Regions from separate parts of the Clostridium fungisolvens genome, predicted to be linked through region 2. Evidence: a T-box and tRNA genes for the amino acid it is inferred to sense, from the RefSeq annotation. Region 2 holds a T-box; the other holds one or more tRNA genes.
The links. A T-box is a leader RNA that pairs with one kind of tRNA and senses whether it is charged. The one in region 2 lies ahead of metG (methionine--tRNA ligase), so its partner is inferred to be a tRNA-Met.
Positions count from the first base shown of each region.

Region 1: it encodes a tRNA-Met, which carries the amino acid that the T-box ahead of metG (methionine--tRNA ligase) is inferred to sense. The anticodon was not compared.

Region 1 covers NZ_BLZR01000001.1:2,592,827-2,608,382, forward strand. The annotation lists gene bsdtw1_RS11165 (Nramp family divalent metal transporter) at 1-967, opposite strand, end outside; gene bsdtw1_RS11170 (magnesium transporter) at 964-2,220, opposite strand; gene bsdtw1_RS11175 (hypothetical protein) at 2,355-2,495, opposite strand; M-box (ykoK) riboswitch at 2,759-2,945, opposite strand; tRNA gene bsdtw1_RS11180 (tRNA-Met) at 3,161-3,236, shown strand; gene bsdtw1_RS11185 (GNAT family N-acetyltransferase) at 3,416-4,003, opposite strand; gene bsdtw1_RS11190 (HAD family hydrolase) at 4,463-5,089, opposite strand; gene bsdtw1_RS11195 (hypothetical protein) at 5,437-5,916, opposite strand; gene bsdtw1_RS11200 (HAD family hydrolase) at 6,195-6,821, shown strand; gene bsdtw1_RS11205 (hypothetical protein) at 7,098-7,619, opposite strand; gene bsdtw1_RS11210 (phosphatidate cytidylyltransferase) at 7,692-8,657, opposite strand; gene bsdtw1_RS11215 (hypothetical protein) at 8,650-9,300, opposite strand; gene bsdtw1_RS11220 (gluzincin family metallopeptidase) at 9,353-10,144, opposite strand; gene bsdtw1_RS23615 (DUF1646 family protein) at 10,242-10,415, opposite strand; gene bsdtw1_RS11230 (MmcQ/YjbR family DNA-binding protein) at 10,497-10,874, opposite strand; gene bsdtw1_RS11235 (HD domain-containing protein) at 10,890-11,363, opposite strand; gene bsdtw1_RS11240 (hypothetical protein) at 11,760-11,939, shown strand; gene bsdtw1_RS11245 (hypothetical protein) at 12,117-12,512, opposite strand; gene bsdtw1_RS11250 (hypothetical protein) at 12,559-13,608, opposite strand; gene bsdtw1_RS11255 (hypothetical protein) at 13,776-14,306, opposite strand; gene bsdtw1_RS11260 (hypothetical protein) at 14,734-15,423, shown strand.
Region 2 covers NZ_BLZR01000001.1:4,603,611-4,619,166, forward strand. The annotation lists gene rsmA (16S rRNA (adenine(1518)-N(6)/adenine(1519)-N(6))-dimethyltransferase RsmA) at 1-361, opposite strand, end outside; gene rnmV (ribonuclease M5) at 366-920, opposite strand; gene bsdtw1_RS20455 (resuscitation-promoting factor) at 1,404-2,423, opposite strand; gene bsdtw1_RS20460 (TatD family hydrolase) at 2,733-3,512, opposite strand; gene bsdtw1_RS20465 (DUF445 family protein) at 3,669-5,192, opposite strand; gene bsdtw1_RS20470 (Crp/Fnr family transcriptional regulator) at 5,370-6,053, shown strand; gene metG (methionine--tRNA ligase) at 6,418-8,046, opposite strand; gene metG (methionine--tRNA ligase) at 8,181-10,115, opposite strand; T-box leader at 10,342-10,586, opposite strand; gene bsdtw1_RS20485 (DUF1189 domain-containing protein) at 10,646-11,407, opposite strand; gene bsdtw1_RS20490 (DEAD/DEAH box helicase) at 11,601-14,819, opposite strand; gene bsdtw1_RS20495 (penicillin-binding transpeptidase domain-containing protein) at 15,119-15,556, shown strand, end outside.

The sequences.
Region 1 (15,556 bases), 2.0 Mb from region 2:
GAGCTTCTTTGTATTTATGATTTAATCCGCTTTCAAAACCAAAGGATTCACAAATAGCATAAGACGTTGATAGTGGGATTATCATTGTTGCAAGAACCGATGCTCCAAAAAGTCCTGCTCCAAATAGAATTGAAGCATAATTTCCTGCTAAAGGTCTAAGAGCTGAAGCAGCCTGCTCAGCACTATCTATTTGTATTCCAGCTTTATATAAAGTAACTGCAGTACACACTATAATAAAGAAGGATACCAAGTCGCCCCAGATTGCTCCTAAATAAACATCTAATTTTTCGTACTTGTAATCTTTGAGCTTTATTCCTTTGTCAACTACAGAAGACTGAAGATAAAATTGCATATATGGAGTAATTGTAGTTCCTATCATACCTATAAAGGTCAATATAAAGGCTTTATCAAATTTAAGTGTAGGTGTCACTGTAGCTGTTAAAACTTCATGCCAGTTTGGCTTTACTATAAAGCAAGTTATTATATACGAAAAGAAAACAAAAGTGAACGCTAAAAATAACTTTTCTGTTTTTGAATACGACCCTTTCGTAATTAAAAACCAAACTGCAAAAGCCATTACAGGCACTGAAATATATTTAGTTACACCAAACAGCTCCATACTTGCTGCAATCCCTGCAAAATCACCTATACACACACCAAAGTTAGCTATAAATAAGGTGAGCATTGCAAAAAGCGCAAGTTTTACACCAAACTTTTCTCTTATTAGATCTGCTAGGCCTTTTCCTGTTACTATAGCCATACGCGCATTCATTTCTTGAATTACAGCTAAACTGAAGGTAATAAGAAGAAGTCCCCAAAGCATTTTATATCCATAACTTGCTCCTACAGAAGCATAAGTTGCTATTCCACCAGCATCATTTCCTGCATTTACAGTTATAAGTCCTGGACCGATAATTGTCATGATAAAGAGTATCTTTTTGAATCGGCTATTTTTTACTTCACTCATAGTGCCACCCTCCTTAATGGAGCATACTCTTTAACACTGTCATTTAATGATATTGTACCCACTAATTCATTAACTTCATCTATAACTGGCAAAGAATTTACGCTGTATTTTTCCATTGTTTCAATTGCTTCTTCTATAGTATCTTCATCCCTCAATATCTGTGGTTGTGTCGCCATAATGTTATAAAGCTTAGTATCTTTATCTGATGTTATCAGTCTTAATATAGGAATAACACCTAGAAGATTACTTTTGTTGTTAATAACATAAATATAATAAGTTTCCTCTTCATCAGGAACATTTATTTTTATCCACTCTGCTACTTCCGCAACAGTTATATCTGGAAGGAAAGCAATAAAGTCCTTAGACATAATACTTCCAACTGTATTTCTTTCATATTCCATAAGTTCTCTAATCTCTTCTTGACTTTCCTCATCCATTTGAGTAAGAAGTTTTTCAACTCTATCATCTTCTATTTCTTCAAGAATATCTGCTACTTCATCCGATGGCATTATCTCAAAAATATCAGAAGCCTTCTTATCAGACATAGAATTAAGCAAATTAACCTGAACCTCTGTCTCTATCTCTTCAAGAACTTCAGCAGCTTTTTGGTTATTAAGGCTATTAAAAAGAATATGACGACTTTTATTATCAAGTTCTTCAATTATATCTGCTATTTCAGCTGCATGAAGAGTTTCAATTTTGTTTGCTGGTGAGTAAAGCTGCAAATTATTGCTACCAGTTGATAGTGGCTGTACATTATCCCAAATTATAAGTTTGTTTCTTAGCTGAAAATTTAGAGCTCCTGTCAATAATATAAATGGATATTCCACTCCCAGACGCCTTAAAAGACCTCTAGTTCCAATATCAACTGCAATAAGCTGCCACTTTCCATTTATATTTCCAAGTCTTACATCATTTACTCGCTCTACTCTTTTTCCATTAGTATCTACTATTTGTTTATCTAAAAAATCTTTTGCTAAATATATACCCTTACTATCTGGTAAACTTATTAATAAACTCTTTGTATTTATTTCTATATAATATCTTTCTTTGCTATCTTTAAAAATATCAAGCTTTTCTAATGAAACATAGAAAGACTTTGGTCCATTTTTAATTTGAACATAAGTTGCTGTAGGTTTTTCCTGATTAAAATCTAGTACAAAATCGCTAAGTTTGCCTATTAATTGCCCTGATTTATTGTGAATTTCTTTCTTTAAGATCTTGCTAAAGAAAAAACTAGTTGCTTTATCCATTTGTTTCACCCCTTCTGTTTACGGCATCATAAATATTTCATGATCCTCATAACTTATTCTTACAATGTTTCAAATTGCAATACATGCAAAAATGAAATTTTTAGTTATTAGAGGGGTTCGTCAAATAATTTACATTAAAACCATGAATACCTGTTTTTAGTTTCATAACAATAACCTCCAAAGCTATCGTTACTCAAACGGCAGTTACCCGTGTAAATAACGATCCATATTCTATATTTAGTTGTATTCGTCTTATCCTCAGGGTCGTCTTCCATTAGTAACCACCTCCTAATTCAATATATAAAAAATTTGCTTAAACAATCTTCTTTAGTAATTTTTTTTGCGCATCTGCCTTTTCTGAACGTATGTGAAGAAATTCTGGCAGGCGACATATTGTTCTTTTTTATTCTTTAACTTATACTATGTCTTAAGTCTGTTCGCATAATTATCCACAGATATAATTGAGATATAATTTTCTAAAGAATAAAAAACTCTCCATCCCTACGGATGAAGAGTTATATGCTCGACAAAAAAACACTTACTTTCTCCATCCGTTGAGCTTTAGCACTACAAGGCTTTGAGCATAAGCATTCATATTTATGAATGTTGTCAGCTACATTAAGTAAAACCTTAATTCGGCAGTACCTGCTGACCCATTGGCGTCTCTCGACATTTCTGGGCAGTAGCGTGTATCCTTGTAGGAACCTCACCTAACGAGATATTTAATTTTATTACCTTTTATATCATATTCCCTTTAGCATGATTTGTAAACATAATTTCACATAAATTTGCGATTAAAATTTTTTAATAGCCTTTTTTGCTTTTTTTTGTAAGTTTTTTTAACTCCATTATAATTTTTCTAAACTTTTTTTCAAAACTTCTTGACTTTTCAATTCCTTTACTGTATATTAAGTGAGTAGGCAAGTTTAAAACATAATATCGCGGGGTGGAGCAGTTGGCAGCTCGTCGGGCTCATAACCCGAAGGTCGTAGGTTCAAGTCCTGCCCCCGCAACCAAAAAGCAGTTATACTTAAGTATAACTGCTTATTTTTATTTATTATTTAAGTTCACTTTGCTCATACTCTTAAATGTTCTCAATGAGATTTCTTCGTAAGATATTATGTATTTTTAAAGTTACTGTACTTTTACAATAACTAAGTTTAGTTCTAAATTTAACCATACATAATAATTTAAGTTATATTATGTAATCTCTTCTTATTAACGCAAGAATAACATCATCTACTAGCTCACCTTTAATCATGGTTCTTTCTCTTAGAATCCCTTCTTGCAAAAAACCTGACCTTATTAAAGCCTTTACTGATGCATCATTACCAAAGGTTACCGTAGCTTCTATCCTATTTACTTTAACTTTTTCAAAAGCAAACTTTGTTATTGTTTTTATAGCTTCAGTCCCATAACCTTTATTCCAAACATCCCTATTTAGACCATACCCAATTTCACACCTTTTAGCATCTTCATCAAAGTTTCCCAGACTAAAGTATCCAATTAACTTATTGTCATCTTTTCTAATAATTCCCCATGTTATTTCTTCCTTAGATATAAATTCATCTTGATAGTTATCTATTATTAACAAAGCTTTTTCCTTTGTATTTATATGAGTAAAAAAGTCATATTTAGCCACCTCTGGGTCACTAAATATAGCAAAAACATCCTCCACATCACTCGCTTCCATTTTTCTGAATAGCAATCTCTCTGATTCTAAATTTGGAAACACATCAAAGAGACTTTTATCAATACCTCGATCAATCCAGTGATTTTGCATACTACACCTCTCATAAAAATTATTTAATATCCTCAGGCTATACTTTGATTTTGTATTATAAACACTTTAGCTTTTAATACTCAAGTAATAGGTTCTATCTTAGTTTAAGTGATTTTTGTCTTTACTAATGATATTTAACAAATTAATCTTCAAACCTTAATATATACGTACAAACACAAAAAAATAACTACCAAAGGCAGTTATTAATAAATTACCCCCATTAAGTTCCAACTAATAGTAAATATTACTAGTATTATTAAATAAATAAGGATTGTGTTTCTTGTTTTATGTTCCTTGGCATTTTAAAAAAATCTATTAATTAATGAAGAATATATTGGCGATAAAATAAGTGCTGTTACAACTAAAGTTATTAATATTAGTTAATTTCATAATATAAAAAAAGATATACAAAAATACTATATATCTTTATATACCTCAAAGCTTTATATAATTAATTTTCTAGTTATTATCTAAACCTAATAACTGATCTATGCAATCAATCTTATAATCAAAATCATCTACTTGTCCAAAGCCATAACTTGCAAATACAAAGGGAATGCCAGCAAATCTTGTTGCTTCCATATCCCATTGAGTATCTCCTACGTAAATTGGATTCTTTAAGTTATTTCTTTCTACTACAAGCTTTATATTTTCACCCTTAGTAAGTCCTGTTCTTTCTGCATTTTCATAGTCAATAAAGTACTCACTAAGATTATGAGCTTTAAGAAAAGCTTCAATATAACCAACTTGGCAGTTACTAACTATAAACAATTTGTACTTTTTTGCTAATTTCTGAATGGTATCCTCTAATTTATCAAACAAACTACCACCATGTTCCTCTAAGTACTTACACTCATTTGCCCAACATGCAGTTATTAAAGTTGTTCTCTGCTCATGTTCTAGATGAGGAAATAATCTTAATGGTATTTCAAGTACTGATAATCCCATTATTGCTTTTATATCTTCTACTGTTATTTTGTGAGTAATTTTTGTATTACTTATTATTTCATTAAAGGCATCTGTAACTCCTTGTGTTGAATCCCATAGTGTTCCATCCAAATCAAAAATAATGCTATCTATCTTCATGCTTTCCTCCAAATTAAAATGCTATATTTCTTTAGTTATTTACTTATCTAAACAAAATCTATTAAAGTTGCTGCCAAATTAAACTTCCAACTAACTTTCATTTACTCCGCTCTATTCTAGGATTGTAAATATCTACTATTCTATTGTAATAAAATTTTATTGCTTTTACAAATTAGTTTTGTATTTATCCAATCTTTTTTGTTATATAAATCTCATTAATTATTAATTATAAAAATCTTTTTCATACAATTACTACCCAAAACTTAAGTAATATGTATTATATTTGTATACATATAATAACTGCTTCTCTATTTTAAAGAACAATGCGTATATACAATTTTTTATTACTATTTTGAATTAAGTACACTATAAGTCAATTCATCTAATGCTTTACAAGCCTCTTCATCATTGGGATTACTAATAATCCTTACCAAGTACTGATTCACTTCTTTGTTATATATAGTAAAAATAATTCTACTTGAATTCGAATTAGTCATACATAGATAAAGATTATTTATTGCACCGAACAAATTATTTCTATTATCATTATTGTTATAAGAGCTAAACCTCATCAAATTTAAGCTTGAATATAAACTTCCAGCAGCAGTTGTTCTTAAAAAAGTTTTTCCCTCGTCATCATTCTTATTATAATCATTATTTAGCATTCCGTTAGCTAGAACTAACTGATTTGTAAAGGACTCATCTATTTCCTTTTGATCCTGTTCTCTTTGATTATTCATAATTATACTATATAAAATAACTATAATTAAGGCAAAAGGTACTGCCTTTTTTATAATAGTTCTGGCAATCTTTAATAGTTTTTTCACTACATTATTTCCCCTTTCTCCCTAAATTAAGTATGTAATGTTAAACTCATATATTACAATTTTGTACTTAAGAATTTTTCTACAAACTCTATCTCATTTTCAAATGTACTTTTAGATGTATCTACTTCTGCTAATTTCGTTGATACATTCTTAGCCATATAATGCATATAATAATAGTCTAAAATAAAGATTTGTGTTATTTTCACATAGTTTATATGCACTAAACCTTTATATCTATTTTCTGTTATGATAATCAAATAACTATTGGAGGTTCACTTATGTATAGCACTGTTATTTTTGATATTGATGGAACTATTTTAGATACAGAATTTGCAGTACTTTCTTCTCTACAGAAGTTAGTATATGAAGAGACTAATAAAAAACTAAGCTTTGAAGATTTAATCTTCTCTTTTGGAATCACAGGTGAAGCTGCACTTACACAGCTTGGGATAAAAGATCCTAAGAAAGGCTGTATCAAGTGGAACAAATACTTAAGAGATTACTTTCATCATGTGAAAGTTTTTGATGATATGGAAGAAACTTTAGCAAAACTTCATGAAATGTATATTTCTATTGGTATTGTTACCTCCAAAACCAAACTAGAATATGAAGCGGATTTTATACCATTTGGACTATCTAATTTTTTTAATATAGTTGTTTGTGCAGACGACACTGAAAAGCATAAACCTAATCCTGAACCTATTTTAAAATTTATTGAACTTTCAGGCTCAGATACATCAAATACTATATATATAGGGGATACGATATATGACTTCAGATGTGCACAGGACTCTCATATTGACTTTGCCTTAGCATCCTGGGGATGCAAATCTCAAGATGGTATCAATGCAACTTATATATTAAAGAATCCAAAAGAGTTGTTAGATATAGTTACGGTAGCGTAATATTATGTACATCCATAAATTCTACCTGCTGCTAATATTAGAGATTCACTTATTTAGACTGTTTTTTCTGTCTGATACACACAACAATCAATATCGTATCAGTTTCTATAAGGTCCTTAATCCAACTATTAAGTTATACCTGTGCGATAATTATTGGAAACTTTAATTATAGAACAAGTATAACTTAAGCTTTTATCAAAGAATCCTTTAATGCTATAACTTTGAAAATCGATTTATACATGCATACTGGTAAACCTCTTTATGGTAATTTGAGCCTCAATATTTATACATACTTACCACATAATTGGTATTAGGTAGAACCTGTACATGATATTTCTTTCCTTTTGTAAGAAAGTTTTTAGAATATTGTCCATTAAACTCAAAGTCCTTATCTCCTACCGTGAGTCTTGTAATAGTAGCTCTACCTTTTATAACTTTGAAATCTCTTAATTGTCCATCATAAGCTTCGTATTGTGAGTTAATCATATTTGGTAGATCTTTATAGTAAGGAATCTCTATAGAAGCAATAGCAATTGAAAATATTATGGATACTGCACATATAATTTTCGCTCTTATTTTCACAGAGGGCTTTTCTCCCTTATCGTTTATAATACTTATATTAGAAATACCTAATCCGAATATAACTATGGCAAAAAAACTAATACCTATTATATGTCCTACAAATACTATTTTGAAGTTTTTAGATGATTCCATTATCAAAGGCACTATCAGTCCTATAAAAAATACTGGAATTGCAGAAATCCACATTATTTTTTTAGCCTTATTCTTAAACTTCATTACTCTCACTCCTAAAAATGTATTAATAGCTTAATATGTGCTGAAGAATATATAATCAAACAGAACTTAGCTCTATATCTTTAGTATAATTTTTATGAAATAGTAAACAAATGGCGCCGCTAATATGATACTATCAAATCTATCTAGGATTCCACCATGCCCAGGAATTATATTTCCAAAATCCTTAATTTCATTGAATCTTTTTATTAAGGAAGCAATTAAATCCCCACATTGTGATATCACTGATCCTATAACTCCCATTACTAAACAAAAATATACGAAATTATATTCATGAAATCCTGTAAATTTTAAAATTATTATCCCATATAAACATGACATCAATGTTGCACCTATTACTCCACCAACAAATCCCTCAATAGATTTATTAGGACTTAGTTCTGGAGTTAATTTATTCTTGCCAAAGGTCTTACCGATTGCATATGCAAAGGTATCAGCACTCCAAGCTATTATAAATACAAACCAAACAAGAATATCTCCATAATCATTGAGCCTAACTATTTGAAGTATAAATGAAAACATAAAAGTAACATAGAAAAATCCTATAAAAGTTATAGCTATATTTTTTGCATTTTGCTTACTATAAAAAAGCACTGAGTAAAAGACTAAAAAAATAGAGAATAAACTTATAAACAATCCTAGATTTGAGCTAAGCTTAGGTAAGACAAATATGTAGTATAACACTGAGAATCCCATTCCGATCAACTTATAATTAATGCTAAAACCTTTAAAGGATTTATAAAATTCATTAAGTCCAATTGTTATAATTAAAAGAAGTGCAACATTTAAGAGTATTAGATTTTTGCTAAGCAGTATTCCGATTAAAATTGGTAAGCCTATAAATGAACTTATTATTCTTTGTTTCACCATACTCCTCCTTTTACTCGCAAAGGTTTCTCCTCTTCTTCGTAGGCTTTTTAATGCATTTTCAGAGTGTTCCTCTGATAAATCTGATAAAGTTTTAAAAGGACCAACTTCAGCTTCATAGTAATGATAAAGATGTTTTGGTATGCTATTCAATTATTTCAACCTTTCTCGTATTTAAATCTACAATCCTAGTTCTAGTATCTGACTTTGAAATAAATATTGGCTCCCCATTATTTTCTATACAATAGGAAATAGGAATTGATACCCCACAGTTTCTATAAGAACCATCTGCGTGGCTCGTTCCAATAACAATGGTTTTATAAGTTTGAGCAATAGCCTTTGCTTCCCTCACCCATTGCTCAAACTGTTCCTCACTAAACATTCCTACTCCAATTGGATGTACGATAAAGTCAATTTTTTCTTCTACTCTTTTTAAATCTCTCCTAGCCTTTAGTATTTCCATACATAATATGTATCCAATTGTATTATTATTATAATTAACAGTTAAAGGATCATATAATTCTACATTTTCATCAGGAATAGTTTTAGCTCTTTCTATGATTTTTTTACCGTCACAGCTTATTATTACAGCTCTATCTTTGTTATCTTTTCTGTAAGATGATACTATTGTAACTTTATAGTCTTTAGCAACTTTGCATGCTTCTTCCAATGCTTTTTCGTCTGATAAATATCCTTCAGGATAAAGAACTAAATCAATTCTATCGTTAGCTTTTATAGCTTCTTTCATCTGTTCAATTTGCTTTTCATGTATTGGTTGTCCAATTAAAATTCTCATAATAATTCCCCTACCATAAAACTTTCCCCTCTTTTTATTTAAATCTAAAATGCTATTTTTCAGTGCTTAGTGTAATTTTATTAAAGGAATAGAATACATTAATAAAATCAACATATTTCTTATAAAGATCAGCCTCACTTATATTGAGAACTTCATCAAATTTATTCGGTGACTTTACTAGTTTTCTTAATTTATCATAACCAAACAAATTCACAATAGCTTCAACCATGGTATACGAGTATTGATAGCCATTACGATCAAAAAACGTTTTAAAATCTTCCCCAGTGTCTAAGTCTTTGAAAGTAGGGATTTCCCCATTACTAATCCCTTCACTAACCGTTTGTCTTATCCAGTTTTCATTATTATCCTTGGCTTCATAGCAAGCAATTCCTTCATTTAACCACCTTGGAGTATTGCTGTTTATTTTATTAACTAGAATATGTACAAATTCATGAATTGCAGTATTTAGTACATTATCGAAATTGGATCCAGGTGGTGGATTTAGAGGTGATGCTATTATAATCTTTCCAGCTCCAAGCCCTCCTCTTATCCAATCTGGAGCATCTTGTAGCCCTAAAGCAGTATGAAGTGATTTGATGTTAGAATGAATTTCTATAATTAGTTTATTTTCAAGTTTCTGCTCTAAATTAATTGTTATTCTACTATAATTATTTTCTAGTGCATCTATAACTTTATCTATACACTTACTATCGTTTTCTCTGAAACAGATTATAAAATGCTCTGTCTCTGATCTTAAGTTAAGCTTAATTTCATCCTTGTCATTGCAATCATTAAGTTCTTCATACAAATATTTGTTTTCTTCTTTATTATTTGCAGCATTCATCCTATCATCTCCTTAATAGAAGTACGTTAACTCTTTCTCAAAATATTCTCCCTAATAACTAAACAATTAACGCTTTGCCTCTTACCATAATATTCTATTAATGTAGATAATTATAACTTAATTCACTTGTTGCTACAACTTTCAATTTAATGGCAATAATTGTAGCTAGTGTTTCATATATTGGCGTCAATATTGACCCTAAGCCAATAGAAAAGCAAGATATTATATTTAATATTCTCCTAAATATTTTTAATGTTTTATTCTTTTGAATATAAAAAAAGAGAGAAACCTATTTTTTAAGTCTCTCTCTTTTCTTTGATATTATTCCATATTTAACCAGATTCTATGTAAGCTATCCGATATATCGATCACTTTGTTGAAGAATTTCTTTCTGAAGCTTCTTACTCAAAGAATCAAGCACTATCCTATAGGACATATCTATCATCTGCTTTACCACATTGTCTGGTACATTGCCATCAAAATATACTGAATTCCAATGTAGTTTGTTCATGTGATACCCTGGAATTATATGTTCATATTCGTCTCTCAGCATCTGCCCAAAGAAAGGCTCACACTTTATTGTAATAATAGGCTTATTATATTTATCTTCTCCTATCATAAGAAAAATTTTTCCTCCAATAAAGTATCTAGTAGCATTCCACTCTTCCTTAAAGTCTTTTATAGCTCCATGCTTTGAAAGGCAATACTCATCTAGCCATTCATAGTTCATAAAAACACTCCTTTTCTAACGTACCTTCTCAATACCTAGTTCCTTAAACAGTTTTGCTAATCGTTCATTCTCATGGTTAGCAACAGGAAATCCTGTATTATACGAATAATGCTGTAGTACATCAGCATCCTTAAGAATTTCTTCATAGCTTCCGCCTATATCATTTTTATTACTATGATTATAAATAGCGTTGCAAACAATATTTATTTCTTCTTCAGTAAACAACTTAAGCTCATTTAAAATTTTCCTTGCCTCTATAGATCCTAATTTTGCATGTTCATAGCTGTCTCCTGCTTTATAGGTATAAATATCATGCAACATTCCTGAAATTGCACTTAACTCTGCACTTGCTCCCCGTCTTAATGCAAGAAGACTGCAATGAGAAGATACTCCATATAGGTGTACATACCCATGACGTCTTATTTCTGCATTTGATTGCTTTATTAAAACTCTATCTACTACCTCATGAACTTTTTCTAATCTATTCATAAATTTACTTAGTGCTCAACTTAAAACTTTTACCTGAAAGCACTAATCTCCCTCCATTTCTTATCTATTACTATGCTAGCTAAATCATAACTTTTATATATATATTCACAATAAATTTATATAATGTTATAATCAAAACTTTGTAAAAGTATGTCTTCGCTACATTATATAATGTAGGTTGTTTTTTATATAGCAGCTTCATTTAAATTTATAAATCTTTCACTTAACAAATTACTAGATATATTTCTATTAGAATATCCATTTTAAATTACATCATTTATTTTCTGTTTATGTAAAAATAATGAAACCAAGCTGTAACCTATGCCTCTTTATTGCATGCTAAAATCTTTACATAATATTATATAATCAATACATATAATCAATGGAGGTAATGACATGAGTTCGTCATTAAAAGAAATTATAATAAAGTTCATCTTTGTATTCATTGTACTTTTCTTATTAGGTAACTTCATTCCATGGCTTCATATAGATGCAGTTAAGGCAGTTGCCATAACAGCTGGCGTATCTATAGTTGATACATTCGCACTCATGTTTAAAAAAACTAAAAAAACTTAAATTAGTAAAGCTCTAAAATCTTATGATTACAATTTTAATCTCTACCTCGTAATAGTTTAATTTACAGTAGCAAGAGTTTAAAATCTTCAAAAGCAAAGCACTTCTACCATTAAGAAGTGCTTTTTAACTTTAAAAGAAAGTGTGAAATTACAAACATATATTCTTTTAAATATAAATTTACTTTAGCTCGCTTAATACTAGTAGTTCAGTCTTTCCATCCCATTCTACCTTAACATTTATACCTCTATCAGTATCATTAGGCATTCCTCCAGTGTTTTTCATTTTACCACTGTATTCATTGTTATCCTTAAGCAAAAACTGGTCACTTTCTCCTTCTTTAGGTCCATCAATAGAATATTGAACTTCAGCTTTTGGTTTTTCATCTGTTCCAATATATTTAAAAGTATAATAGCTATCATGTTTCTTTTCGTTTCCTTCTATTTTATAAGTTACTTCCCAATTCTGGCTTTTCCCTTCATAATTGATAATAGTATTACTCACCGTGTTTTCTTTATTCTTACAACCAACTAAAAGTAGCGATAAAATAACCAGTACATAAATAATTTTCTTCATTTGCTCTCCTACCTTCTTTTTCTGTATTATTAGCACCTATTCAAAATTAAATTCCAAGATAATTGTCTCCTACCATCTTGCTTAGTGCCTGTCTAAATGACCCCTCAAAGTTGTTATTATCTGGATCTACAGCAAGCTCACAGCGAGCTGTATATGCAATTATATAAGTGGAACATGCAGATATCTTCATAAGCTCCTCCTTGGTAAATTTTTTACTACGGAATTTTTCATATTCTCTTACAAATTCATAAGCTTCATGTTGTGAAGGAGTTATCTTAACTGGAATATCCCAAGTGGTAGTAAAAGTACTTGCAGCTATACCAAGTAAATGATATTCGTCCTGTAGACACAAACTGTCCCAATCATAAATCATTACTATTTCATCATTAACAAAACGGAAATGCTTCAAAGACCAATCACAATGTCCTAATACTAAATTATCTGGAATTGAATTTATAATTTTCTTTGATTTTGCAGCAATATCATCAATCCAAGTGGCAGCTGTTCCTGCTTTATTAAAATCAAATAGTGCATTATGAGGGGCTGGAAAAAGCTTCTCATTTTTATAGAAATTGAAGTATTTAAATCCATCCATGTTTATATAAGAATCTGTAAGCTTTATCAACTCCGCATACTTTTCTGCAATAGCTTTTCTGATACTTGGATTATGTGCATCTTTTTGTACTCCAATATCTTCGTAACTATTTACCGTTACAATAACATCCCTGTATTCAACAGGTGATATTATAACCTTAGGACACGGAAACTTAAATTCTGACAGCTTCTCCTGTACTTTGGAAATAGCCTTCATTCCTTCAAATGAACATTGTGCAATGGAATCGTCACTATTTAGTTTATTAATTTTTAAGAATATTTCTTGTCCATTCTTTAATTTTAATCCAAAAGACACTCCCACACTAAGGCCTGCATATAAACATTCACTAACCTCACTTTTAAGATAAGTCTTACAAAAATCATCAACAAACTCTGTTAAGCTTACAGCATCCGTTGTACCAACAATGGACTTGGAAAGTATTGTATTTGCTTCATTTTCAAATAACTTTGTCAACCTTTCATACAAACTTCTTTCAACCATAAATTTCTAACCTCTCTTTTATTATCGTTGTTACCATAACTCTTATACACCAAATTATTAATTATTTTTCTCAGTAAATACACCAGCTTGCTGCAAAAATCTAATAATTCATGATGAAATGACTTTAAAATATCAGTATTTCATTTATCTATAATTTAGTGTATTTTTTAATATTGTTTTCCCAACACCCAAATTAACCCGAAAAACATGACTGGAATCGTAATAAAAATAGAAACACATACAATCTTCAAATAAAAATCTGAATAGTCTTTACTTTTTTTTGCTAATGTATGATCTATAACATCAATGAAAATAGCCACTGCAAATAGTCCAGCCCCCACTAATATTGCATTTAAAGCCGATAATTTTATTCCAAGTGATTTATAATTGAAGGCAGCCTGTAGTATGATAATAAGACCAAAAAGCACTTGGGTATTAAAATATTTATTAACTTTACTATTTAAATTTATCCCTTGATCTTTGTAAAACTTTTCTTTGTCTGGAAATCCTAATTCCACTGGTTTACCTAATTTACTATATATTAAATTCTCATATTTTTTACTTTTAAGCATAAATACTTCATGTATAATACTTAATAATCCACCAACAATAAAAGCTTGCCCAATACCAATAGTCGAAGCTACAACTGAAAGTACTATTACTGCAACTAATATCAACAAGTATTTTCTTATATTCATAATCCGCCTCCCCTTTTCTTCTAACTTTATTAGTTATCCAAGAATTTCATTTTATTTATATTTATTTCTTATTTAACTCTTAACTTAACTCCGACCGATATTCTAACATTTATTATACCATCACTTACCATTATGTGTAAAAACAAACTATTTTAAAATATAGTTCTATTTGATTAAACCAAGTTACAATTAAGGGTATACCCCTTCAATCCTAACCCTATTTTCAAAACTTCTCTGGGTCCTGAGAGGAGCATCTGAAAATATAAATTTCATTATGAAGTGTTTAATCTATGTACATATACTTTTTTCATGTATTTTTATAGATTCTTGAATACATCTACTTGTAAAATACCATACTTATATAAGGATATATAATTAATAGAAGCTTTTGAAAAGAATTCAATACATTTGATAAGGAGAATCTTAATTGTTAGTAGATTATTTATCTAAACTATTTCTAAAACTAGTATTTTATTCAAAACCTAATATAGAATTCTCTGAGGAAGAGATACATGATTATGAAAGGATTATTTCTGAACCTAAAAGCTTTCTTATACGATATAATAGTAGATTTCCTAAATATAGATTTATTCAGTATCTTTCTTTGAAAGAAGATTTCATACTTCATGGTACTAACAATAAAAACATTGATGAATTTGAACCTAGGATACAAACACTTTTTAATGGAAAAATCACTGAAGCTGTATTCGCTTCTAAGGATGGGATATGGCCAGTTTTTTATGCCGTATTAGATAGAACTAAGCTCGAACATAGTATAAGGAATGGCTGTGTTCAAATAAAAACAAGTCCTAAATTTTACTTTTTTTCTCTTTCAAAAGATGATTTAAGAAAAAAACCTTGGACATCAGGAATGATATATCTGCTTCCATCTAACTGTTTTCATAAAGTCAGTAGTGGCTCAATACAATTTGACGAGTGGATTTGTGAAAAACCAGTAAAACCAATTGCAAAGTTAGAGGTAAATCCTAGAGATTTTTACTTTTGGACTAAAACTTCAGCACATAAGGAAAATGAACATATTCCTACTACTATAATAAAATATAAACTTAGAAACCTCGTAGGAATTAAAAAAAGCTCCTTAATAAAGAGCAAATAATTGCTTATCTATTAACCAAAACCGTGCATAGAGGGGTTTAATCACAGATATGCATGGTTTGTTTTATGATATTCATTTCACAATATATGTAATAAAGTACTCCATAGTTTTTTTTATAAATAACATCATTTAC
Region 2 (15,556 bases):
GATTGGCTACAAGTTTTACACTCTTCTCTTCACCTATCAATTCATTAAAATCAACTTTTAATGCATCTTTATGAACTAATTGAAACTTAGGGTTATCTCCGAGTTCATTTTGTAATATTGGTACTAGCTCATCATCTAGCTCTATTGCTATTACCTTTTTTGCTTTTTTAAGAAGCTCTGCTGTTAGAGTCCCAACTCCTGGGCCGATTTCTATGACTAAATCATCCTCGGTTACTTCAGCTCCATCTACAATGTCTTGTAATACCGAATCATCTACAAGAAAGTTTTGACCTAAACTTTTAGTAAATTTAAAATTATACTTTTTCACTAATTCTTGCGTCTTTATATCTTTTATATCCATAAAATTATTCTCCTATACTTAACTTTTTATCAACCTTTTTCATAGCTTCCACAAATTCTTCTTTAGTTATTCCATAATTATTTAATCTGGAAAGCAGTTGGTTCCCATTTCCATATCCAATACTAAGTTCTTTACCTAAAAGAGCTCTCCTATTTTTAGCAGCTCCATCACCAACTAATTTAAAATATAAAAGGTCTTGAATGCTAAACTCTTCTCTTTTTTCCTTTTGATTAGCCTTTGCCTCAGTTAAAGCTCTTATTATAACTTCTGGCGTAGCATTTTCTACCCCAATGTCACCATCCTTTGTTCCATCCTCCCTTGCTATATAAGCATGTTTTATTCCTTCTACTCTTTTAGAAATTATTCGTCTTATCTTTTCACCAGCAAAGTCTGGATCAGTTAGTACTATTACACCTTGTCTTTTCTGTGCTTCTTTAATTCTATTTATAATCTTACCGTTTATTCCAAATCCACCTACAGCTATAACTTCAGCATCTACAGCTTTTTTTACCGCAGTAACATCATCTCTTCCCTCAACCACAATAACTTCTTTTATCACAAAAAGACTTCCTTTCCTTTTTAAATCATAATCTTAATTTAACTAGTTACACCGCTTCTGTCAACTTTATAAAAAAGTCGCTGAAGTGATCTTCTTCAGTGAGCTTTTTTAACGCATCTGCCTTTCCGAATGTATATGAGGAAAATTTGGCAGGCGAATAAGTTTTATTTTTTACTGTGTAGCCATAAAGAGCTTCTAAAAGCATTGAAATATCTAGGTTTATCTAACTTAAAAATTTTATAACTTCCTATACAGTAAAAAAGTCGCTGAAGCGATCTTCTTCAGTGAGCTTTTTTAACGCATCTGCCTTTCCGAATGTATATGAGAAAACTTACAGGCTAATAAGTTTTATTTTTTACTGTGTAGCCATAAAGAGCTTCTAAAAGCATTGAAATATCTAGGTTTATCTAACTTAAAAATTTCATACTCTCCTTAACAGTAAAAAGAAAATAGAGATAACTAGCCGTTATCTCTATTTCTCTATTATCCTTGACCTGGATAAGCAATAATATAAACATCTACGTTTCTTACACCCCACGAATTTGCATCACTACTTGAATTCATATAAAGATCTACCCTATTATTTTTAATTGCACCGCCAGTATCATGTGCAACAGCAAACCCATAACCAGGTATGTAAACCTTTGTTCCTAAAGGAATTACCCTTGGGTCTACCGCAATAGTACTAGTTCCACTTGCATTTCTCTTAGGTGTGTTGCCTGTAGCTGTACTTCCACCTCCAGTATAAGCAGTTGCTACTACTGAAAGCTTTTTCTTATAAGCTATTGAATCTCCTCTAGACAGCGCAAGAGTATTCATCGTACCCTTTACAACTACTTTATTCTGAGGATCCTTTACTACCTTTTCAGCTACTACTTTCTTACTTACCTCTTTGCCATTTTCAACGATAACTCTATAAGTAACTTCTTTTTCTCCAGGAGCACCTTCCTGAACCGTTTTTACAACGCTTCTGTCTAGATTGTCATCATTATTGACAACAGTACTATAATCCAACTGTTGACTTTCCTTTACAACCTTAGACTCCACTCTTACAACTTCTATTTTCATTCCTGCTGTTATTTGGGTGTTTATTGCTGGAGATATCTTGTCATATTCTTCAAGTTGTATCCCTTCAGCACTCAACATTTCATTTACGTTACCTTCGGCGGTTTGTATCTTTAGCTCTTTTCCATCAACCGCAACCTCTACATCAACTGCCTTTTTTATATTAATCTTTATATTGCTCTTCACAGATTGATCTAAAGATGGTTGAATTTTGTCCTTAGGGCCTAGAACTATACCGTTATCGTGTAATGCCCCTTTAACAGTCCCTTTAAATGTCGTTAATGTCTGTTCATTGCCGTCTATACTAACTATTACAGTCTTTCTCATGTTGCATATTACTATAACCAAGCTTGTTGCAACAACAAGCCCCAACACGATTTTTGCCTTAGGACCATTAGAAAAAATCTTTCTTAGATTGATTTTCATTTTTTCTACCATTTATTTTCCCTCCTTTGGCAAGAGCGTCTGTAGCATTATAACTTAAAATATCGATTTTTGTCAAATTTTAGCCTCTTGCTTTTTTGTTGACTGTCTAGAAATGCACCATCTGCATATTTTAAAAGTAAATAATAATTAAATAAAATGAGAGCATTAGTGAGGAAACAGTCACTTTGGGGAGTATTTACAGATAAATGGCCCAAGTTTATTACCTTATATATATATTAAATTCATCTTTTAGTTATTACTACTATTTTTATTTTCTGTTCCCATAATATGTAAAACTATAAAATATATTTTACCCTATACCTATAATTTTAGCAACTGTTTAATATTTTTTATAAATTGATCATTTATTTCTTTAGGTTCTAATCCTTTTATATCTGCTAACTTTTCAACAATATATCTGATATAATCAGATTGATTTCTCTTTCCCCTAAAAGGTACTGGTGCCATATAAGGACAGTCTGTTTCAACTAACATCCTATCTAATGGTACCTCCTTAGCAACTTCTAATATCTTTTTAGCATTTTTAAAAGTAACTACTCCAGTAAATCCTATGTAGTACCCAAGCTTCAAACATTCCTTTGCAAACTCCACGCTACCAGAAAAACAGTGCACTATACCCTTTACATTAGTAAATTCCTTCATAATTTCTAAGGTATCTCCGTGTGCCTCTCTATCATGTATCACAACTGGTAGTTTAAGCTCTTCTGCTAACTTCATGTGCGCTCTAAACACACTTTTCTGAACTTCCCTTGGAGGATTTTCTTCCCAATAATAATCTAATCCTATCTCTCCAATAGCCTTTACTTTTTTATTTTTGGCTAATTCCTTTATTCTTTCAAAACTACTTTCATTAAATTCATCAGCATTTTCTGGATGTATACCTACTGCAGCATAAAAAATATCATATTGCTCTGATAACTTAACTGACATTTCAGCTCCATATAAAGAAGATCCACAGTTAAGTACCCCGATTACACCATTGTCTCGAATATCAGTTATAACCTTTTCTCTATCATCATCAAAGGACTTATCGTCATAATGTGCATGGGTATCAAATATGTTAAATGCAAAATCACCCATAAATAGCCACCTTTCAAAATTTAATATATAAATTATTACATAAGATGTATAAGCTGTCAAACCAAGTTTTCAAATTATTCGATCAATTCGTGAACATACAAAACTGCTTCATATCTAATTATCACCCTATTTTTGTAAACTTATACATATTTTAAATTAACTTCCTATACTTGCAAGAACAGGAGATAGTATACCTAATACTCCTCCTAAAAGTGCTCCCAACCATGTAATAGCTGAAAGTTCCTTACTTGCTATATCCAATATTATTTTTTCAGCATAATCTACATCGAAGGAATTGATTTGATCTTCTACAATTTTAGGTATGTCAATTATATGTATAATATTAGAACCCTCATCATTAATGAATTTATCATATATATTTTCTATCAAATTACTTAATTCATCATTAATGCTTCCATCATAACTATTGAGCAACTTTGTTATTGAAGTATTAGATATTTCTTTGATAAGCACATCTATAGCACGGCCTATCTTTTCTTCAAAAGCCCCACTCATAACAAGTGTTTTAATCGTACTTCTTATGTACTTTTCTATTCTGTCCTCATAGTTTTCAGCTAATAATATCAATATATGATGATACGACTCAAAGCTGTCTATCTTATCTAGAATCAGTTTTAATCCGCCTTCTAACACATCAGAGGTTATTAGCCTTTCCACTGCTGAAGCCGATAATATGTCTATTAAGTTTTTTCTTGAATCCTGAGGAATCCCATAAAGCACGTCTTTTACTTGCTTTTTTCCAAAGCTAGAAATTATAGTTCCTATATATGAAACCAGTAAAATCTTATTATCATCATCTTCAATATAACTATCTATGGCTTGCAGAAATTTGTCATATACCGAATCCACATTTAAAAACATTGATACTAATGGATTCATCCCAGATAAAACATTGTTTTTTATTGCTTCTTTAACCTTTTCCTCTACCTTATCTTCCCTAAGTATAGATGATACTTGCTTAGAAATACCATCTCTTTCATTATAAATATATGTATTTATAGAAGAGAATACCTCTGGAGGAACAATGTCCTCTACCTTCATACTTTCACTAACCAAATGATCTAATGATTGATTAATATTTTGATTAATATATTGCGCAATTTTAGATTTATCAATTACTTTTGGCATGTCATTAAGTATGTTATTATAGAATCCCTTTCCCGAAGACAATTCTTTTAGCTTACTGGGTTTTTCTAACAAGGTTATATTAATTTTATTCATAATAAATTTAGATGCTGAATCTATAAACTCTTCATTTCTAAATTTAGTAAGCGCATAACTGGAAGCTTTAACTTTAAATCTAATCTTTAGTTTTTTATAATAGTCTCCAATCTTATCTTCTAGAACTTCATCTAAATCTTTATCTAAACTCTTAGCACTGCCTATCTTCTTTTCAATAATACTCTTTAAGTGATTTTTTATATTATCATTACTTAAAGCACTAATCATAACGTCATTAGTAAGAAGATGATTTCCAACAGTTTCACCAACACTTCTAGAAATCCTCGCTTTTTCTTTAGGTATGAGCCCTGGTGTAAAAGGTAACTTAATACCAAATAACCTTTTCTCATAGTGTGGTCTAAAAAGCATTTTTATAGCTACCCAATTTGTTATATATCCGATTATAGCGCCTATTAAAACTCCAAAAAAGTATTTCATACTAATCCTCCCTTACTAGAACTTATGAATTGAAGTTGTATATGTATATTTCTTTAGATATAATATCTATAATATATAGATGAACTAAGTTTTACATATAATACTTTTTATAAACTTTAACTTATAAACAATGCATCTATTTATGATAAACAATTATTTTATATGGTTGGTGATATTATGAATGACACAAGTTCAATAATTATAAAGCTTCAAAGATGCAAGTTATTCTCACATTTTACAGAAGAGAATCTAAAATCTATTTTATCAAACAACAAAACCTCTCTGAAATCTTATACTCCGAATGATGTTATATTTATCGAGGATGAGCCTTGCAATCATCTTAGTGTAATATTATCTGGAAAAATTGATATACAAAAACTCGATTCAGACGGCAATGTCCTCATCGTTTCGACCATGGAAGACGGAAACGTATTTGGCGAAAATCTATTATTTGGGGATAGAAACCAATACCCTATGTCAGTTATATGCAAAGACGTTTCTGAAGTACTTCATATATCTAAAGAAAAAGTATATGAACTTTGCGAAACAGATCATATTTTCATGTTGAAATTTTTTAGAATTCTTTCAAACAAAGCAGTTGCCCTAAGCTCAAAACTTAAGCAAGTAAGCATGAAGTCTCTCCGCCAAATGATCTGCCACTTTCTAATGGTTAAATACAATAAATCAGAAAGTTCTTTAATTCAATTAAATATGACTAAGAAAGAGTGGTCTGATAAGCTTGGCGTCCAAAGACCATCTTTGTCTAGAGAATTAATTAAAATGAAAGAAGAAGGACTTATTGACTATGACAGAAGATCAATAACCATATTAGATATAGAGGCTATTGAAGCTGAAAGTTAATAAATCAGTTCATAATTTTTTTATTTTTTTGACATCAAATCGACATATTAGAGGAGTATATTTATATATGTAAAGTAGCTAAGCGCTAAATAATTTACCCCTTAAAACCATTTATAAATAGGCTAAAGCCCTTGAAAGTTTGTTCCCCTTACACAGACTTTCAAGGGTATTTTTTTACTGTATAGAAAATATAAAACTTTAGAACTAGCTAAATCTAAAGGCTTCAATTGTTCTACAGTGTTTTTAATAATATACAGTAAAAAAAGAAAACTTATTCGCATGCCAGATTTTCCTCATATACATTCGGAAAGGCATATGAGGAAAAAAGTCGTTGAAAAAAGTCTCTTCAACGACTTTTTTTACATTATAACCTTCCAGACTTTAATCTCATTACTTCATAATCAATTGTCTTTTTATCAATTCTTTCGAATAATAAGTCTAAATCATTTAATTTAATGTCTTTTAACTCCTGAAAGCTCCAACTAGCTTCTCCTATACCAAAAAAACCTCTAAGCTTTTCACAAGAAAAAGGTATTATTGGGTTTAATAAATTAGCTAGGTTAACTATAATCTGCACACAATTATATAAAGTTTGTCTGCACTTCTCCTCGTCTTCTTTAATTGTTATCCAAGGAGTTTCTTCATCAAAGAGCTTATTCCCCCTTTTCACTAGAGAAAATATTGTATTTATTGCGTCTTTAAATTCACCATTTTCAATGCTTAGTCCAGCTTTTTTATACGTTTCTTCTATCTCTCTCTTTATTCTAGGATTTAATCCACAATTAGCTATACTTCCTTTATAATTTTTGTGGATAAAAGTTAATGTTCTGTTGACAAAATTACCGAATCCACCTAGAAGTTCACTATTATGCGAATTAATAAATTCTCTCCAGGAAAAATCAGAATCCCTCTTTTCAGGCCCATTTACCATCAAAAAGTACCTTATAGAATCTGGATTGTAGTGCTCTATTATATAAGGAACCCAAACTGCCCAGTTTCTGCTGGTTGAAAATTTTTTCCCTTCTAGATTCAAATATTCACTAGAAACAATTCTAAGATTCACATCATTAAAACCAAGAGCAAAAAGTATTGAAGGGAAAATAACAGTATGAAATGGAATGTTGTCCTTTCCATGAATTAAATAAACCCTACTATCTTTACTATTCCAGTATTCATCAAGTAAGTCTTTGTTTCCATTACAGCATTTAAGTGATGCGGAAAGATACCCTAGCACTGCCTCTATCCAAACATATATCTTCTTATCTTCAAAACCTTCTAAAGGCACATCAATTCCCCATTCTAGATCTCTTGTAACTGCTCTATCCCTGAGTCCTTCCTTTATATATCTTTCTGTTAGCTTTACAGCATTATCTCTCCATCCATGCTCTGAGCTTAATAATTGTTTTAAATTATCATCAAACTTTGAAAGCTTAAAGAAAAGATGCCTACTTTCTTTAACAATAGGTTCCGAACCACAGATCTTACACTTTTTATCTATTAGGTCCTCAGGATCTAATATTTCAGAACATTGTTCACACTGGTCCCCTCTAGCTACCCCTCCACAATGTGGACATATTCCTTCAATATATCTATCTGGAAGAAACTGATTACAACTTTCACAGTAAGTTTGAGCCACCAATTTTTCATATATATATCCATCTTCATATAACTTCTTTATATATTCCTTTACTACCTTATGATGGTTTACACTATCAGTTTTGGCATACAAATCATATGATATCCCTAAAGAGCTGAAGCAATGTTCAAATTCTCTGTGATAGTAGTCTGCAATCTCTCTAGGAGCTTTCTTTTCTTCTTTTGCTTTTATTGCTATAGGTGTTCCATGACAGTCACTGCCAGAAACAAATATAACCTCGTCCCCTTTTGCTCTATGATATCTTGCAAGTGCATCTCCAGGAATTACAGATGCTAGTCTTCCTAAATGTAATGATCCATTGGCATAAGGCCAAGAATTTCCGATAACTACTTTCATTAATATAAGCCCCCTTTATTAATAAACTCCTTTTTCAATTATACATAAAATCCACTTATTGCTATCATACTTAACTTAAGTTAAAAACTCGCCTAACTATAGACGAGTTTTTAGTAATTTATAGATAAAAAACTTTATCTAACAACACTTCCTGTTTCAAGATTGCCTGGATCAACCACAAAAAGCTTACCATCATCATCGGTAGCAGCTGCAAGAATCATACCTTGTGAAAGTTCTCCTCTTAGTTTTACAGGTTTTAAGTTTGCTACAAGCACTATGCTTTTCCCTACAAGTTCTTCTGGCTTATAGTACTGAGCTATACCTGATACCACTTGTCTTTCTTCCCCACCTAAATCAACTTTTAGTTTCAATAGTTTTTTTGCACCCTTTACAGGTTCACAGCCTATTACTTTTGCAACTCTTAAATCTATTTTTTCAAAATCTTCAATAGTTATTTCTTCTTTTATTGGCTTCATTTCTTTTTTCTCTGTAGCCTTTAACTGCTCTTGTCTTAATGCTTCTAATTCAGCTAGTTTAGCATCTACATCTATTCTTGGGAATATAACTGCTCCTTTATTAACTTTAGTTCCTGCACTAGTTCCATCAAAAGCAGATAAACTATCCCATGTAGTTACTTCTGAATTTATTTGTTCATTAATCTTACCGCTAGTTGTTGGTAAGAATGCTGATATCATAACAGAAGCAAATCTTAAGCTTTCTACAAGGTTATATAAAACTGTTCCTAGTCTTTCTTTCTTACTTTCATCTTTTGCAAGTATCCAAGGAGTTGTTTCATCTATATATTTGTTAGCTCTTCCTATTAAATCCCATATTGCTTCCAAAGCTTCAGGAATCTTAAGATCATCAATTGCAGCTTGAACTTTAACCGGAGTAGCTAAAGCTAAAGTTATCAATTCATTATCAATATCTTCTTTTGCAGTTGGAGCAGGTATTACACTATCAAAATACTTCTCTATCATAGTAATAGTTCTTGATAGGAGATTTCCTAAATCATTTGCAAGATCCGAATTTATCTTTTTTATAAATATTTCATTATTAAATAATCCATCAGAACCAAATGGTATCTCTTTAAGAAGATAATATCTTACTGGATCCACTCCGAAGCTGTTTACAAGAGCTACAGGGTCAACTACATTTCCTTTTGATTTTGACATTTTTCCACCATCAACAAGAAGCCAGCCATGACCAAATACTTGTTTAGGTAGTGGTACTTCAAGAGCCATAAGCATAATTGGCCAGTAAATTGTGTGGAATCTTAAAATATCTTTTCCAATTAAATGTACATCTGCAGGCCAAAATCTTTCATATAAAGAAGTATCCTCATTGCCATAGCCTAGCGCTGTTATATAGTTTGAAAGAGCATCTATCCATACATATATTACGTGTTCGTTATCAAAAGTTACTGGTATTCCCCAGTTAAAACTTGTTCTAGAAACACAAAGATCTTGTAACCCTGGTCTTAAAAAGTTATTTAACATTTCATTCTTTCTTGACTCAGGTTGAATGAATTCTGGATGGTCCTCAATATGCTTTATAAGTCTATCTGCATACTTACTCATCTTAAAGAAATATGCTTCTTCTTTAGCTTTTTCTACAGGTCTGCCACAATCTGGGCACTTTCCATCAACAAGCTGAGTTTCTGTCCAGAAAGATTCACAAGGAGTACAGTACCATCCTTCATAAGAGTCTTTATAGATATCTCCTTGATCATATAATTTCTTAAATATATCTTGAACAGCTTTTATATGATAGTCATCGGTAGTTCTGATGAACTTGTCATAACTTATGTCCATCATTTCCCAAAGACTCTTTATTCCAGCTACAATTTCATCTACATATTCTTTAGGTGTAACCCCTTTTTCTTCTGCTATTCTTTGAATCTTCTGTCCATGCTCATCTGTACCTGTAAGGAACATCACATCATATCCAGTAAGTCTCTTAAATCTAGCAAGAGCATCTGCTGCTACTGTAGTATAAGTGTTTCCTATGTGTAAATTTGCAGATGGATAATAAATTGGTGTAGTAATGTAATATGGTTTTTTGCACATATTTATTTCCTCCTAATGTATATTATTAGTTATAGTATTTCCTCTATTATTCTATAAATCTTTATTATGATAATAAAATTTTAAAGAAGGTGACATATTTTTCTTTTTTATTCTTTAACTTATATTATATTTTAAGTCTGTTACTCATACTTATCTACAGATCTAATTGAATTATAATTTCCTAAAGAATAAAACAAAAAACCTCTGCATAGACAATTTATGTCCATGCAGAGGCGAATTCACGCTGTACCACTCTACTTTATATCTATCTCACAATAGATACCTTAATAAGTGACTCCACTAAAAAGTTTTTATCACTTTGCAATATAACGGTTGCTACCGTACCTTCTTAAAAAATTCAGAAAGCCTGCTCCGAGCCCATATTCATGAAACTTTTTGTCACTGGCTTTCACCTATCCCAGCTCTCTTTTAGACAATCCATATCATTACTCTTCTCTTCAATGCATTTTAAATTATTTCTATATATTATATTAGTTTACATTAAAAATAATGTCAATAATTTTCTTGTTTTATAATTCATCTACTAATTCTTGTAGTTCGCTTTTACTTATGCCTTTAATACCCAAAAATAAGTACACAACACCTATTGCAAATAAAAGTATAGTTGATCCTGTAAAGTTTATTCCAACTAAAGAAAATATCGCACTTAAAACTACAGAAGGAGTTGTGGCATATAAGCTTAACTTAAATCTTTGTCCAAAAGTTGTTTCACCTTTAAATATTGTTCCTATTAATGCAATTATGAATGCTCTAAAATACAAACCTATTATGAATCCAAAGGCTAATATTGCAAACATAGCACTTGATATGGCACCATGAGAATCTAAAATCCCACCAATATCATTTTTATTGAAGTCCATGTTTAAGGTAGAATACTTTTGATCTAATGCAACTGTTCCTTCTGATTTTACTATTACAGTATCTCTGCCAAATATTATACCTGACTTATATTTGTCTGCCAAAAGATTTATATCTGAAGTATTGTCTAAAACAAAGGTTCCACTGTCTCTAACTATTTCAGCATTTTTATTGTTAGGAATCTCTAGCTGTCCATTTTTTATTTGGAAGTCTGGAACTTTTTCATTATATTCAATGGAAAGATCTTTCATAGTATTATTTACTTTGTAAGCAGGATATGCAAATGCCACTATAGAAAACACTAAAGCTAGAATTACACTATAAAGAAATGATTTCCCTGCAGATTGTTTTCTGAAAATAGCATAACTCTTAAAATCATAAAAACTTTTAATAAACCCCTTAAAAATATTCATTATTATACCACCTTTTTTCTAAATCTATACTATTATTCTAGACTAGAAAACTTAAGTTCACCTTAAGAAAAGTTAATAAATGCCTTAAACTTCCATATTTAATATTATAATTTCAAACAATTTTAAAACTCTCATCAATTAAGGCGAGAGTTTTAAAATCTTGATTAATAATAAGGTATAATTATCCTATACTTTACTTAAATAGATCCTTTAGATTTTCTAACGACATCTCCTTAAGTGCATTATACTCATTAATATCTTCTCCAATAATCTTTTCTATAACTTTCTTTTTTCGTCTTTGCAAGTCATAAACTCTTTCTTCTATTGTCCCCCTAGTTATAAGTTTAATTACTTCAACAGTATTCAATTGACCAATTCTATGAGCCCTATCTGTGGCCTGCTCTTCTATTGCAGGATTCCACCAAGGATCATAATGTACCACAACTTCAGCACCAGTTATATTAAGCCCTGTACCTCCTGCTTTAAGGGATATAAGAAATACTACAGAATCTCCATAGTTAAATTCTTTAACCAATTCAGTTCTCTCTTTTATCTCTGTATCACCATCTAGATATAGGTAATCTATGTAATTATCCTTTAAATGAAGTGCTATATTTTTTAATACTGTTGTAAATGAGGAAAACACCAAAACCTTTTTACCATTTCCTTTTGCATTTTCAATTATATTCATTAATGCTTCTAGCTTCCCATTTTGTCCTTTATATCCTTCAACTAGCACTGAAGGATCGCTACAGATTTGCCTAAGCCTTGTTAATGCTCCAAGTACCTTGATCTTTGGTACGTCTATACCTTGTTTTTCAAATTCTCTTAGTGCTGCCTTTGAGTAAGCTGCATATATCTTCTTTTGCTTATCTATCATATCTACAGAAATTGAATACTCAATTTTAGGTGGCAGTTGCTCTAAAACCATATTCTTTGATCTTCTTAGTATAAATGGTTTTATCTTTCTGTTCAGCTCTTCTAAAGCCCCCGTATCTCTATCCTTCATTATAGGAGCCTCATATCTAGTAGAGAAATTCATCTTGTTCATTAGATATGCTGGCATTACAAAATCAAATATAGACCATAAATCGCCTAGATTATTTTCTATTGGAGTTCCTGTGAGGGCAAATCTTGTGGCTGCTATGATTTTCTTTACACTCTTTGCGTTTTGAGAATTATAATTTTTTATATTCTGCGCTTCATCAATTATACACACAGAAAATTCTTTACCCTCATAAAGCTCGATATCACGTCTTAAAAGAGCATAAGAAGTCACAATAACCTCATATTGCTTATATTCATTGAGGATATTTTCTCTAAATCTTTTGTCACCTTGAACTACCGCAACCTTCATATCTGGTGCAAACTTTTCAAATTCATCCTTCCAATTATATACTAATGAGCTAGGTACAACTATTAAAGAAGGTTCATTCATCTGTAGAGAGGACAAAAAAGCTATAGTTTGAAGAGTTTTTCCAAGCCCCATTTCATCAGCAAGAATTCCTCCAAATTTAAAGGAATGAAGCATATTGAACCACTTAAATCCATCCTTTTGATAATCTCTCATTACAATATTAAATTTATCTGGCATATTGAAATCAGAGGTATCCATATTCTTAGTTTTTGAGTATAGTCTATCAAAATCTATAGTATTTTCTATAAATCCTAAATTATTTTTTTCAATAATATCTCCTATATAATATCCCTTATAGGTTGGAACTCTGAAACTACCACTAGTAAGCTCATCTTTTTTCACTTCTGCATAATTAATTATTTCTTCTAAAGCCTTTAATTCCTTTTCCTGAAGAGTTATGAAGTTTCCATTTTTAAGTTTATAATATTTCTTTTTCTGTTTTATAGAAGCAAATATATGCCACAATTCTCTATTATCAATACCTTCTATCGAGAAGTATATTTCTAAAAGCCCTTTATCACTTATTCTAATAGCCCCCTTATAGCTATCAGGAGTATATACCTTTAAACTCTTAAAACTCTCCGAATAGTACACCTCTCCAATATCCCCCAAGGTTACTACTCCCCATCTTAAAAACTCAACTATTTTTTCTTCGTCTTTTAGAATCAATCTTTCTTCTGAAAGAAAACCATAACTATATACCTTCTGAAGAATTTGTTGTTCTTTTATTCGATCTCTAATAACCTCTTTATAATCATCTGTTTGTTCAAAAGAATCAAACTCGTGTTCACCATAGCAAAAGTGCACATCTAAGAATATATCTTCATTATCCCTGTCTATATAAAACTTAGCTTTCAAAGGCAATACCCTTAACTCTTCCTTAGAAATCTCATCTATATTTACAGTACTACTATGTTTGTTTAGCATTGGCAATACTGTAGACATAAGATTATTCTTATCTCCCTTACCAAAGGTTATATAGTCTTCTTTCTTTAAAATATCAATTATAGGTTTAAGAACCTTTATACTTTGCTCATCAGGGAGATATATATTATTATTTAAAAATAAAATATCTCCTTTAGAGGTTAACGCTAGTGGTATACTCTCACCATAAGCTAGTCTTATTGTATCTTTATGAGAATTTAATACAAAATTCATAGGATTATCTTCTTTAATAATACTTACATCACTGTACTCCCGTCCATTAATTGTGCAATCAATACACTCCTCACTTAATATCTTAAGCACTCTTTTTAGTTGAGTTAAAGACAAATATACTCTTCTTCCTTCTATCAGTCTCATATTTGGTGTAGAGTAATTATATAAACTTCTAGTGAGCCTATCATTCTCATCGATTTCTTTAATAACATCTATAATAGCTTTGTGTTTGTCAGAGAATAGATGAATATCTCCACAAAACTCAAAATTCTTAGCAACACTTATCTTTTTCCTATTGTCATAAGCATCTAAAAAGTCCTTTACATCTCTTACTAAAAAGTACTTTTCCTTACCGATTTTAATTTCCATTGAACTTTCAACTAAATTGCTTTTATTGAACTCAAGCTTAACCTGTAAGTTAAGCATTTCTTTTTCTCTACTCATACTAGATACTAAATTCATCTCACTAATAATTCTTTGAACTTGAATATTACTTTTCTCATAGGCTATGTCTTTTTGCTTTTCTCTGAAGTACTTTACCATTACAGCAGCAATATGCTCACATATACCTTTTCTTCTATAATCATTATGAAAGAAATTACAATCGCAATTGAAGCTTGTGAAACCAACATTGTCATTTAGAGAAATACGTATATTATATCTATCTTTATTAGTTTTTGACTTAACAAAGGTTTCTATAAAATATGAATTAACTCTATTACCTTCTGAAGATTTTATGTTAATAGCAAATTCCTCAACTAGCCCAGCTTCATAATGTTGTATTCCTTTCAAATATTGTTTTTTGTCACCATAACTTAATATAGATCTTTCTTCCATAATTACAGCTATTCTCCGTTCTAAGTTTTATATCATACTATTTGCTTTTTTTACAAAAATTTAAGTAATATTGGTTTGAAAATCATATGTTTACGCTCTTCATATATCTTTAACAGCATTATACTTTGAATAAAGAAAAAAATATACTAATTATTTAATGAATATTTCTAGATATTATTCTAAAAATATACTATTGTTACCAAATAACTCTAGAAAAATATCGTATTTTATGTAAAAATAATACTTGTTAAATATAGTATAAATTTCCTTTTAAATATAAATCTGAAAGGTGGTATTCTATGAAAGAGAAGAAAGCAAAGATTAAATTTCTTAATAGATTTAATGCAATTATAGTGATTATGCTCATCATATTCATATGTATAATATCGAGATTAATATATCTTCAAGTATTTAAATATGATGATTACACAGATAAAGCTAATACCCAAGCTAGAAGATTTCTTCCCGAAAAGGCTCCTAGAGGAAAGATATATGACTCAAGCGGTAATATATTAGCCGATAATAAAACAGTTTATAACCTTACTTTCACCACAACTGATGATTCCTCTAAGTATTTTTACGACACCATGAAAAAAGTATTTAAATTGTTAGATGACAGAAAAGACGAACAACAGGATAACTTCAATCTGAAAATAGATAATAACGGTAAGCCATATTTTGATTTTAGTGGTAATTCAGACGATACTAAAAAAGCTCAAGAGATACGCTTTAAAAGA